DNA from 2 places in the Kitasatospora sp. NPDC057936 genome. Region 1 is predicted to be linked to the other one. Evidence: riboswitches for the same ligand, from Rfam matches in the RefSeq annotation. Region 1 holds a riboswitch; the other holds the start of a gene.
What was found. A riboswitch is a leader RNA that binds a small molecule or an ion and turns the genes downstream of it on or off. The one in region 1 is predicted to bind guanidine.
Positions count from the first base shown of each region.

Region 2: another riboswitch for guanidine. It lies ahead of ACFVU9_RS03550 (MBL fold metallo-hydrolase); the one in region 1 lies ahead of ACFVU9_RS09970 (SMR family transporter).

Region 1 is NZ_JBHVPD010000013.1:70,117-75,027, forward strand. It holds gene ACFVU9_RS09960 (hypothetical protein) at 1-1,072, shown strand, start outside; gene ACFVU9_RS09965 (MFS transporter) at 1,076-2,512, opposite strand; gene ACFVU9_RS09970 (SMR family transporter) at 2,619-2,933, opposite strand; guanidine-III (ykkC-III) riboswitch at 2,979-3,044, opposite strand; tRNA gene ACFVU9_RS09975 (tRNA-Cys) at 3,128-3,199, shown strand; gene ACFVU9_RS09980 (xanthine dehydrogenase family protein molybdopterin-binding subunit) at 3,263-4,911, opposite strand, start outside.
Region 2 is NZ_JBHVPD010000004.1:73,679-78,589, reverse strand. It holds gene fhuB (Fe(3+)-hydroxamate ABC transporter permease FhuB) at 1-1,366, shown strand, start outside; gene ACFVU9_RS03560 (alpha/beta hydrolase-fold protein) at 1,453-2,655, shown strand; gene ACFVU9_RS03555 (zinc-dependent metalloprotease) at 2,585-3,451, opposite strand; guanidine-III (ykkC-III) riboswitch at 3,578-3,647, shown strand; gene ACFVU9_RS03550 (MBL fold metallo-hydrolase) at 3,660-4,523, shown strand; gene ACFVU9_RS03545 (Uma2 family endonuclease) at 4,524-4,911, opposite strand, start outside.

The DNA of each region.
Region 1 (4,911 bases):
GCCCGTCCCCGACCGGCTCAAGCCGGGCGAGCGCCCGCCGCAGTTCGTCGTCTTCTCCTGGGACGGCGCCGGCGAGCTCGACAACGGCCTGTTCGCCCGCTTCCGCCGGCTGGCGCAGGAGCACAACGCGTCGATGACCTTCTTCCTCAGCGGCCTCTACCTGCTGCCGGAGTCCAAGAAGGACCTCTACCGCCCGCCCCAGCACAAGGCCGGCGCCTCCGAGATCGGCTACCTCAGCGACCAGCACATCCACGACACGCTGGAGAACGTCCACGCCGCCTGGCTGGAGGGCCACGAGATCGGCACCCACTTCAACGGCCACTTCTGCGGCTCCACCGGCGTCGGGAAGTGGTCCCCGGAGGAGTGGGACAGCGAGATCCAGCAGGCCATGGACTTCGTGACGAACTGGCGGACGAACACCGGGTTCACCGACCTGCCGGCGCTGCCGTTCGACTACGGCAAGGAGCTGATCGGCAGCCGGACCCCGTGTCTGGAGGGCCAGCGCAACCTGCTGCCCACCGCCGTCAAGCGCGGCTGGCGCTACGACAGCAGCGGCAACGGCAGCCAGGTCTGGCCGCAGAAGATCCAGGGCGGCGCCCTGTGGGACCTCCCGTTGCAGTCCATCCCGTTCCCCGGGCACACCTTCCAGGTGCTGTCGATGGACTACAACATCATGTTCAACCAGTGCGGCCCCAACACCAAGGCCGACCCCGCGCTCTACCCGGGCTTCCAGGCCCAGGCGCGCGACGCCTACCTGATGGGCTTCGACCGCACCTACAACGGCAACCGGGCGCCGTACATCATCGGCAACCACTTCGAGGAGTGGAACGGCGGCATCTACATGAACGCCGTCGAGGACGCCTTCAAGTCCATCGCGAGCAAGCCCGAGGTCCGGCTGGTGTCCTTCCGCCAGCTGGTCGACTGGCTGGACGCCCAGGACCCGGCGGTGCTGCGCAAGCTGCAGACCCTCGCCCCGGGCCAGGCCCCGGCGGGCGGCTGGGAGAGCTTCCTCGGCACCCCGGCGGCGCCGCCGTCCCCCACCGCCGCCGCCCCGGCCGCCGCCGTCGGCTGACCGTCAGGCCCTGCGGACCCGGCCGGAGACCAGCGCCCCCAGCAGGGCCACCCCGGTCATCGTCAGGAAGATCACCGCGAAGGCGCCGGGCGACCCGGCGCCTTCGGCGTTCCCGTGGGCGACCGCCACCGAACCGCCGCCCAGCGCCGAGAAGAGCACCCCGGCGAGGCCCACCAGCAGGACGTTGCCGAGCGCGTCGCTCATCTGCAGCGAGGCCGAGTTGGCCCCGGCGTCCTGCGGCGCGGACAGCTTCATCATCAGCACGCTGACGCTCGCGACCGTCAGCCCCATCCCGATGCCGCCGACGCCCCAGGCCACCGCCGCCGCCCAGACCGGCACGGCCGGGACCAGCACCAGCGCCGCCCCCGCGATCGCCACCGCGGTCAGCACGAACCCGCCCCGGATCATCGCCTCGCGGTGGCGCTCGGCGCCCGGACGGCCCTGCAGCCACGAGCCCAGCGCCCAGGACAGCCCGCCGCTGGTCAGCGTGAGCCCGGCCAGCGTCGGCGACAGGCCGCGCTGGGTGACCATCATCAGCGGGATGAACGCCTCCGCCGCGAAGAACGCCCCGGCGGCCACGCCGCGCAGCAGGATCACCGTCGGCAGACCGCGCCCGGCCCGCAGCGTGCCCTCGGGCAGCAGCCCGAGCACCGCCGGCAGCAGCAGCGCCGCACCGGCCGCCGCCGGGAGCAGCCCGATCGGGTCCAGCCGCTGGCCCGCGTACTGCAGCAGGCCGGCGCCGAGCGCCGCCATCGCGGCCAGCACGGTGCGGCGGCGGTCGAACTCCGCGCCCTTCGGCACGGGGTGCTCGCGCTCCGACCGGGCCAGCGCCGGACCCATCACCGCGAGCGGCAGCAGGATCAGCGCCGGCACGGCCAGGAACACCCAGCGCCACCCCAGGTGCTGGGTGACGGCTCCGGAGACGACCGGTCCGACGATCGAGGGGAGCACCCAGGCCGAGGAGAAGGCCGCGAACACGGAGGGCCGCAGCCGTTCCGGGTAGGCCCGGCCGACCACGACGTACAGCGCGACGATCACCAGCCCGCCGCCCAGGCCCTGGACCGCCCGCCCGGCCACGAACAGCCACATCCCCGGCGCCGTCCCGGCCACCACCAGGCCCGCGCCGAACACCGCGATGCCGGTGAACAGCGGTTGCAGCGGGCCGCGCCGGTCGCACCACTGGCCGGAGACGACCAGGGCGAACAGCGTGGTGGTGAAGTAGCCGGAGAAGGCGAAGGCGTACAGACCGAGGCCGTCCAGCTGCCGGGCCGCCACCGGCATCGCGGTGTTGACCGCCGTCGCCTCGAAGGCGAGCAGCAGGACCACCGACACGATCCCCAGCGTGAGGGCGCGGTAGCGGCCGCTGAGCACCCCGCCGCCGGGGTCGTTCTCGACGGGTATCGGGGCGGAGTCGACCGAGGTGGGGGAGGCAGTGGTCATACGTAATATCGTAAGGGCCGTCCGGTGTTTGGACCCCTGACCGGAGTCGGTGGTCGACTCCGCCGCAGGACCTAGGACACGCCTCGGGACACACCCCGGGACCGGGTCAGTGGAGCACCTTCAGGCCGACCACGCCGGAGACGATCAGCAGCAGGCAGCCGATCCGGGCCAGGGTCACCGCGTCGCCCAGGACGGCCATGCCGTAGAGCGCGGTGCCGACCGCGCCGATGCCGACCCACACCGCGTAGCCGGTGCCGATCGGGATGGTGCGCATCGCGTACGCCAGTCCGCCCATGCTCAGCAGCAGGGCGACGCCGAAGACGAGGCCGGGGACGAGGCGGGTGAAGCCCTTGGACGACTCCAGGGCGACCGCCCAGACGGTTTCCAGGACACCCGAGACGATCAGAACGAGCCAGGCCATGACGGTACGAACCTCCGCAGTCCACAGCGGCCGGATTGCCGCTGAACTGCGCCGTCTTGTCGTCACCGGGTACGACGCGCTCGTCCGGAGTGGCGGGAAAACGCCACTTGTCCCCGACGGTAGCACACATTGCCATACAGAATTTACAAAACAGCGTTGACCCCATTCACGGAATCCGCCATCCTGAATTCACTGGCCGTGTGCCCGAGAGGCTCAGGGAACCGTCTGCAAAGCGGTACACACGGGTTCGAATCCCGTCACGGCCTCGGTAAAAGGAATTGCCGGTCGACTGCGAAAGTCGACCGGCAATTCCTCGTTCCGCATTTCTCTCACACCGCGACGGCGTCCTCCGGCCGGATCGGCAGGCGCCCCACCGGCAGACCGGTCGCGGCCCGGACGGCGGCGGCGACGGCCGCCGGGGCGACCACCGCGGGCACGGCACTGACGGCCTTGGCGCCGAAGGTCGCGACCACGTCCCGCTCCTCCAGCAGGGCCGCGATCCGCACCTCGGGGGTGTCCAGCGCGGTCGGCAGCCGGTAGCCGGTGAGCGACGGGTTCTGCAGCACGCCGCCCTCGGTGCGCAGCTCCTCCAGCAGCGCCAGGCCGACGCCCTGGGCCACGCCCGCCTCGATCCGGTCCTCGATCTGCCGCGGGTTGAGCGCCCGGCCGACGTCCTGCGCGACGGTCATCTCGACCACCCGGACGGCGCCCAGCTCGATGTCCACGTCCACGACCGCGCGCATCGCGCAGAAGGCGATGGAGACGAACGCGTCGCCCTGCCCGGCCTCGTCCAGCGGCTCGGTCGGGTGCGGGCGGCACTGCGCGGTGGCCCACAGCTCCTTGCCCTCGAGCGCCTCGGCGACCGGCATGCCGAGCACCCCGTCGTACGAGGTGATCTTGCCGTCGGCGATCTGGAGCAGCTCCACCGACATCCCGAAGTTGGCGGCGATCGGCTGGAGCAGCTGGTGGCGGACCATCAGCGCGGCCCGCTCGACCGCGCCGCCGGACACCCAGGTGTGCCGCCCGCGGGCGGAGGGCCCGGCGATCGACTGGTCGCTGTCGGCCGGCGCGATGTAGACCTCGCCGACCCCCAGCACGGTCTGCACGATCTGCCGGGCCAGCGTCGCGAAGCCCTGGCCGGAGTCGACGGCCGCGCAGATCACGGTCGCGTGGTCGCCGCTGACCCGCACGGTGGCGGTGGACACCTCGTCCTCGCCCTCGGCGCCGAGCATGTGCACCATGCCGACGGCGTAGCCGATCCCGCGCCGCACGGCGGCCGGGTCGCCGGCGCCGCCGGGCCCGCCCGGCAGCAGCCACTCGGCGTCCGGGTCGTCCACCGGCAGTGCCGGCAGCGGTTCGGCGGCGACGGCCTCCAGCAGCGCGGTCACCGGCGCCGGGCACGTGACGGCCTGTCCGGTGGGCATCGGGTCGCCGGTGGCCATCGCGTTGCGGCGGCGGATCTCCACCGAGTCCACGCCCACCCGGGCGGCCAGCTGGTCCAGCTGCGACTCGTAGGCGAAGCAGGACTGCAGCGCGCCCTCGCCGCGCATCCGCCCGGCCGGCGGGTTGTTGGTGCGCACCGCCCACGCGTCCACGAAGACGTTCGGGCAGACGTACGGGCCGACCGAGAACGCCGTCGCGGCGGCCAGCGCCTCGGCGGAGACGTCCGCGTAGGCGCCGCCGTCCAGCAGGATCTGCGCCTCGACCTTCACCAGCCGGCCCTCGGCGTCCGCGTGGTGGCGGTAGCGCAGGAGCGCGGGGTGGCGCGAGGTGTGGGTGTGGAAGGACTCCTCGCGGGTGAGCGTCATCTTCACCGGCCGGCCGGTGCGCAGCGCCAGCAGCGCGAGGGTGACCTGGAAGGAGAGGTCCTCGCGGTCCGAGGTCGCTCCGGGCACGCCGGTGACGACCAGTCGCACCCGGTCCGGCTCCAGGCCGAGGCACGCGGCGGTGCGGTCGCGGTCCCCGTGCGGGTCGGTGG
Region 2 (4,911 bases), on a different contig from region 1:
GGCGGTCGCGCTCGCCGTCACGCTGCTCACCGCCTCGGCGGTCGCGCTCGCCGGTCCGGTCTCCTTCCTCGGCCTCCTCGCCGGGTTCCTGGCCCGCGCCACCGCCGGGCCGAAGGTCGGCCAACTGGCCATGCTCGCAGGCTTGTTCGGCGCCGCCGTGCTGACCGGCGCGGACGTCCTCGCCCGCGTGGCGGCCCGGCCGTTCGAGGCGCCCGTGTCGGTGATCGTCGCCCTGATCGGCGCGCCGGCCCTGATCGCCATCGTCCGCTCGCGCCGCACGGCCGCGCTCGCCGTCACCGAGACCGCCACGACCTCCCCACCCGGCCGGGAACTGCCGCCCGGGAAACCGGATTTGGTCCTGCGTCGCGGCGCATGGTCGCTGTTCCTCCCCCGTCGCGCGCTGCTCGCCGCGCTCGGGCTCGGCGCCGCCCTGCTCGCCGCCGTCGTCGTCTCCGCGCACGCCGGACAGGGCGGATTCGGCCTCGGCCGGACGTTCCAGGCCGTGTTCGGATACGGCGACCGGCTCGACGTCCTGCTCGTGCAGCGCTTCCGGCTCGGCCGGATCGTCGCCGGGCTCGCCGCCGGGGCCGCCCTCGGCCTGGCCGGCTGCCTCACCCAGACCCTCGCCCGCAACCGCCTCGCCACCCCCGAACTGCTCGGCGTCAACGACGGCGCCACGGCCGCCGTGCTCGTCAGCGCGACCGTCTCCGGCACCTTCGGCGCCTGGTGGGCCGGACCGCTCGGCGCCCTCGCCGCCGTCCTCGCCGTCACCCTCGTCTCCGGCGGGCTCGGCGCGCGCGGCTACCGGGTCCTGGTCGTCGGCCTCGCGATGTCGGCGCTCGCCTCGGCCGTCGTCCAGGTCGCGCTCGCCCGCCGCTCGCTCAACTCGGCGGGCTCGCTGTACGTGTGGACCTCCGGCAGCCTCAACGGGCGCGACTACGACGTCGCCGCGCCCGTCCTCGCCGGGCTCGCGGTCCTGGTGCCGGTCGCGCTCGCGGTGGCCCGGCGCCTGGCCGTACTGCGCTTCGACGACGACGTCGCCGCCTCGCTCGGGGTCGAGCCGGGGCGCGTCCGGCTGGTGTGCCTGCTGCTGGCCGTCGCGCTGGCCGGCCTCGCGGTCGGGGTGTGCGGGCCGGTCGGCTTCGTCGCCCTCGTCGCGCCGGTGCTGGCCGGACGGCTCGCGGGGCCGGCCCGGGTCCCGGTGGTGGGCTCGGCGCTCGCGGGCGCCCTGCTCGTCGTGCTCGCGGACACGCTCGGGCGGGTGCTGATCGGCGGTGTGGAGATCCCGGTCGGCATCGTCACGACGGTGCTCGGCGGGCCGTTCCTGCTCTGGGTGCTGCTCGGGCGCAGGGGCGGCGCGGTGTGACGGCGAGCACGGTGCGGGAGCGAGCGCCGCGTGAAAGCAAGCGCGGCGTGACGACTGATTCGCTTGAACGAAAGGGAAGTTGGACCATGGAGCAGCAGACGGGCCCGCGCATCGAGCCCGATCCGGACGATCCGGCCTACCGGCAGGTGACGTTCACGTACGACGGCCCGGACTGCGACGGCGTGCTCGCGCTCGTCCACACCGTCACGGACCGGGACCGGCACGCCGGCGACCTCACCCCGCACCTCATGAAGCCGACGGGGAGAGGGCGTTGGGAGATCACCTACCGCCTGCGGGCCGACCATCGCGCGTCCTACCAGGTGTACCCGTTCCACGGCGCGCCCCCCGGCACCGCGCGCGCCGACTGGATGCGCGTCCTCGACGACGCCCGGCCCGACCCGCACGGCGGCCCCCTGCTCCCCGCCCGGGACGGCCGGCGGCCCGCCACCGTCCTCAGCCTCCCCGAGGCGCCCGCCCAGCCGTACGCGGCCCGGCGCGACGGCGTGCCGCGCGGGCGGACGACGGCCCGTGCGCTCGACGGGCGCCGGGTGGACGTCCACCTCCCGGCCGGCTGGAGCGCCGACGGGCCCGCCGCGCCGTACGCGGTGGCGGTGCTGCTCGACGGCGAGATGTGGGGCGAGGTGCTGTCCGTCGGCGACACCCTCGACAACCTGGCGGCCGACGGCGCCCTCCCCCCGACGGTCGCGCTGCTCGTGCACACCATGGGCCCCGAGCGCGCGGCCGACCTCAGCTGCAACCCGGCCTTCGTCGACTTCCTCGCCGACCGGCTCCTCCCCTGGGCCGCCCGCGAGTTCGGCGCCACCACGGACCCGGCGGCCACCGTCGTCGCCGGCCAGAGCGCGGGCGGCCTCACCGCCGCCTTCGCCGCCTACCGGCGCCCGGAGCGCTTCGGCAACGCGCTCGCCCAGTCCGGCTCGTTCTGGTGGCCGGACGAGACCGAGTTCGACGCCGGCAGCGAGTGGCTCACCCGCCGCTTCGCCACCGAGGAGCGCCGCGCGGCGCGCTTCTACGTCGAGGTGGGGCTCCAGGAGTGGCTGCTCCTCGCCCAGAGCCGCCACCTGCGCGACGTCCTCACGGCGCGCGGCTACGACCTCGAATACCGCGAGTTCAACGGCGGGCACGACTACGCCTGTTGGCGTGGCGGCCTCGCCGACGGGCTCGCGCACCTGCTGCGCGACCGCCGCCGACCCGGGCCCCTCACCCCTCCGGGGGACCGCCCTCCGCGGGCCCCAGCCCCGTGCGGGCCAGCCAGCGGGCGGGGGAGGTGAGCTCGCGGCGGGTCGGCACCAGGGAGCGGTCCGTCCAGATCCGGTTCACCGTCTCCGTCCCGCCCGCCTCGACCAGCGTGCGCACGAACCGCACCGCCTTCTCGTGGGTGTCCGACTCGGCGCGCACGCCCGGCAGGCGGGACAGCAGCCGGGCGGCCCGGGCCGTCTTCCGCTCCCCCGCCTGGTCCCGGGCCAGCAGCCGGCGCGTCGCCCAGCGCGCGTGCCCCTCCCACAGCGCGCCGAGGACCGGGTCGTCCTCCCGCGTGCCGCCGGAGGTCCGGTGGAGCAGCAGCGCCTCGACCGCGTCCGCGCCCGGCCGGGGGCCGCCCGCGCGGATCTGGGCCTGGTGGGTCAGCAGGTGCGCCAGCACCGCGCGCAGCGGGGCCCGCTGCGGCGCGCCCGCCAGCAGCGCCGGGGCCAGCAGGAGCACCCACCGGCCCTCCTCGTCCTGCACCACCCGACCGGACGGCACGCAGCTGATCCTGCGGTCGGAGTCCGCCGAGGCTGGCCCCTTGCGCAGCGCCGCCTCGGCCTTCTCGCGCTTCGCCGGGTCCGCGACGGCCGCCAGCGCCTCGCCCGCGAGGACGGTCTCGCAGACCCGGCGCACGTAGGCCTCGCGGCGCTGCGCGAACGCGTCCGGGTCCACCAGCGCGAGGCGCACCCCGGGGCCGAGGTCGAGGCCCGTGGTCTCCTCGACGGGACCGGCCAGTTCCCCGGTCAGGGCGCGGGCCGCCTCCGCCAGGGCGTCCCACGCACCGCCCGCCTGCTGTTCGACGACGATCTCGATCTCGATCACGAAGCGGAACTGTACGTCGCCTGGAAAACTCTTCCCACTCGGTGCGCCGGACCGGCCGGAAACCGGCGTCCGGGAAGCGGTCCCCGGAGCGTCATGAGGGCGGCCCGGCACCGTGCTAGCGTCCCGGTGGCGGCGCACCGGCGCGCCCGCCCCGGACGAGACGTGCGCCGTACCCGGCCCGACAAGACGACGCACCGGAGGAGGCGTCATGCCCGACTTCACCCGGGCCGTCCCGGTGCCGCGGCCGCTGGACGTGCGGTGGATCCACGGCTCGCCGTCGGCCAAGCACGACACCGGGCCGGAGATCCAGGTCCACGCGTACGACGAGCACACGGTCGTACTGCGGCAGAACAAGGCCGTCCACTACGAGGCGCCGTTCCTGTACCTCCTGTTCGGGGCCGAGCGGGCGGTGCTGCTCGACACCGGGGCGACCGCCGACGCCGCGCACTTCCCGCTGCGCGCGGTGGTCGACGAACAGATCGGGGCGTGGCTCGCCCGCCACCCGCGGGCCGGGTACGGACTGCTCGTGCTGCACACCCACCCGCACGGCGACCACGTCGCGGGCGACGGCCAGTTCGCCGACCGCCCCGGCACGACCGTGGTCGCCGCCGACCCGGCCGTCGCATGGCCCTTCTTCGGCTTCGACACCGACCCGGACGCCGTGGCCCTCGTCGACCTGGGCGGCGGCCGGGTGCTGGAGTGCCTCGCCACCCCGGGCCACCACCCGGCGGCGGTCACGTACTACGACCCCTGGACGGGCGTCCTCCTCACCGGCGACACCGTCTACCCCGGGCGGCTCTACATCGACGACTGGCCCGCGTTCACGCGCAGCATCGACCGCCTGATCGCCCTCGCCGACCGCCGCCCGGTCACCCACGTGCTCGGCTGCCACATCGAGATGACCACCACCCCGGGCGTGGACTACCCGATCCGCACCACCTACCAGCCCGACGAACCCCCGCTCCAGCTCACGGTCGAGGACCTCCACGACATCCGCACAGCCCTCACATCGTCGGGCGGCACCCCGACCCGCCACGCCCTCCCGAACCTGATCCTCTGGCCGAGCGAATAGTCAGTCCCGGTAGGGGACCAGCCCGGACAGGTCGAGCTCGAAGCCGAACGGCTCGGGGACGCGGATCGACTCGCCGAACTTCCGCTCGGTCCTCGTGTGGTAGCGGTCGTGGTTCGGCTCCGAGAACAGCGTCACCGTCTGCTGCCGGGGGTCGACGATCAGGTAGAGCGGGAAGCCCATGCGCGGATAGTCGCGGACCTTGCCCGTCCAGTCGTTCTCCGGATTCGACGGCGAGACGATCTCGACGGCGATCAGGGCCAGCTCGGCGGGGATGTCGTGCTCGACGAGGTCGGTGACCTCGTCCGGCACGTAGGTGAGGTCGGGGTTCCGGACGGACCCGGCCTCGGGCGAGGCCAGGTCGCTGTTCCCGGTCGGGAAGTAGCCGGGC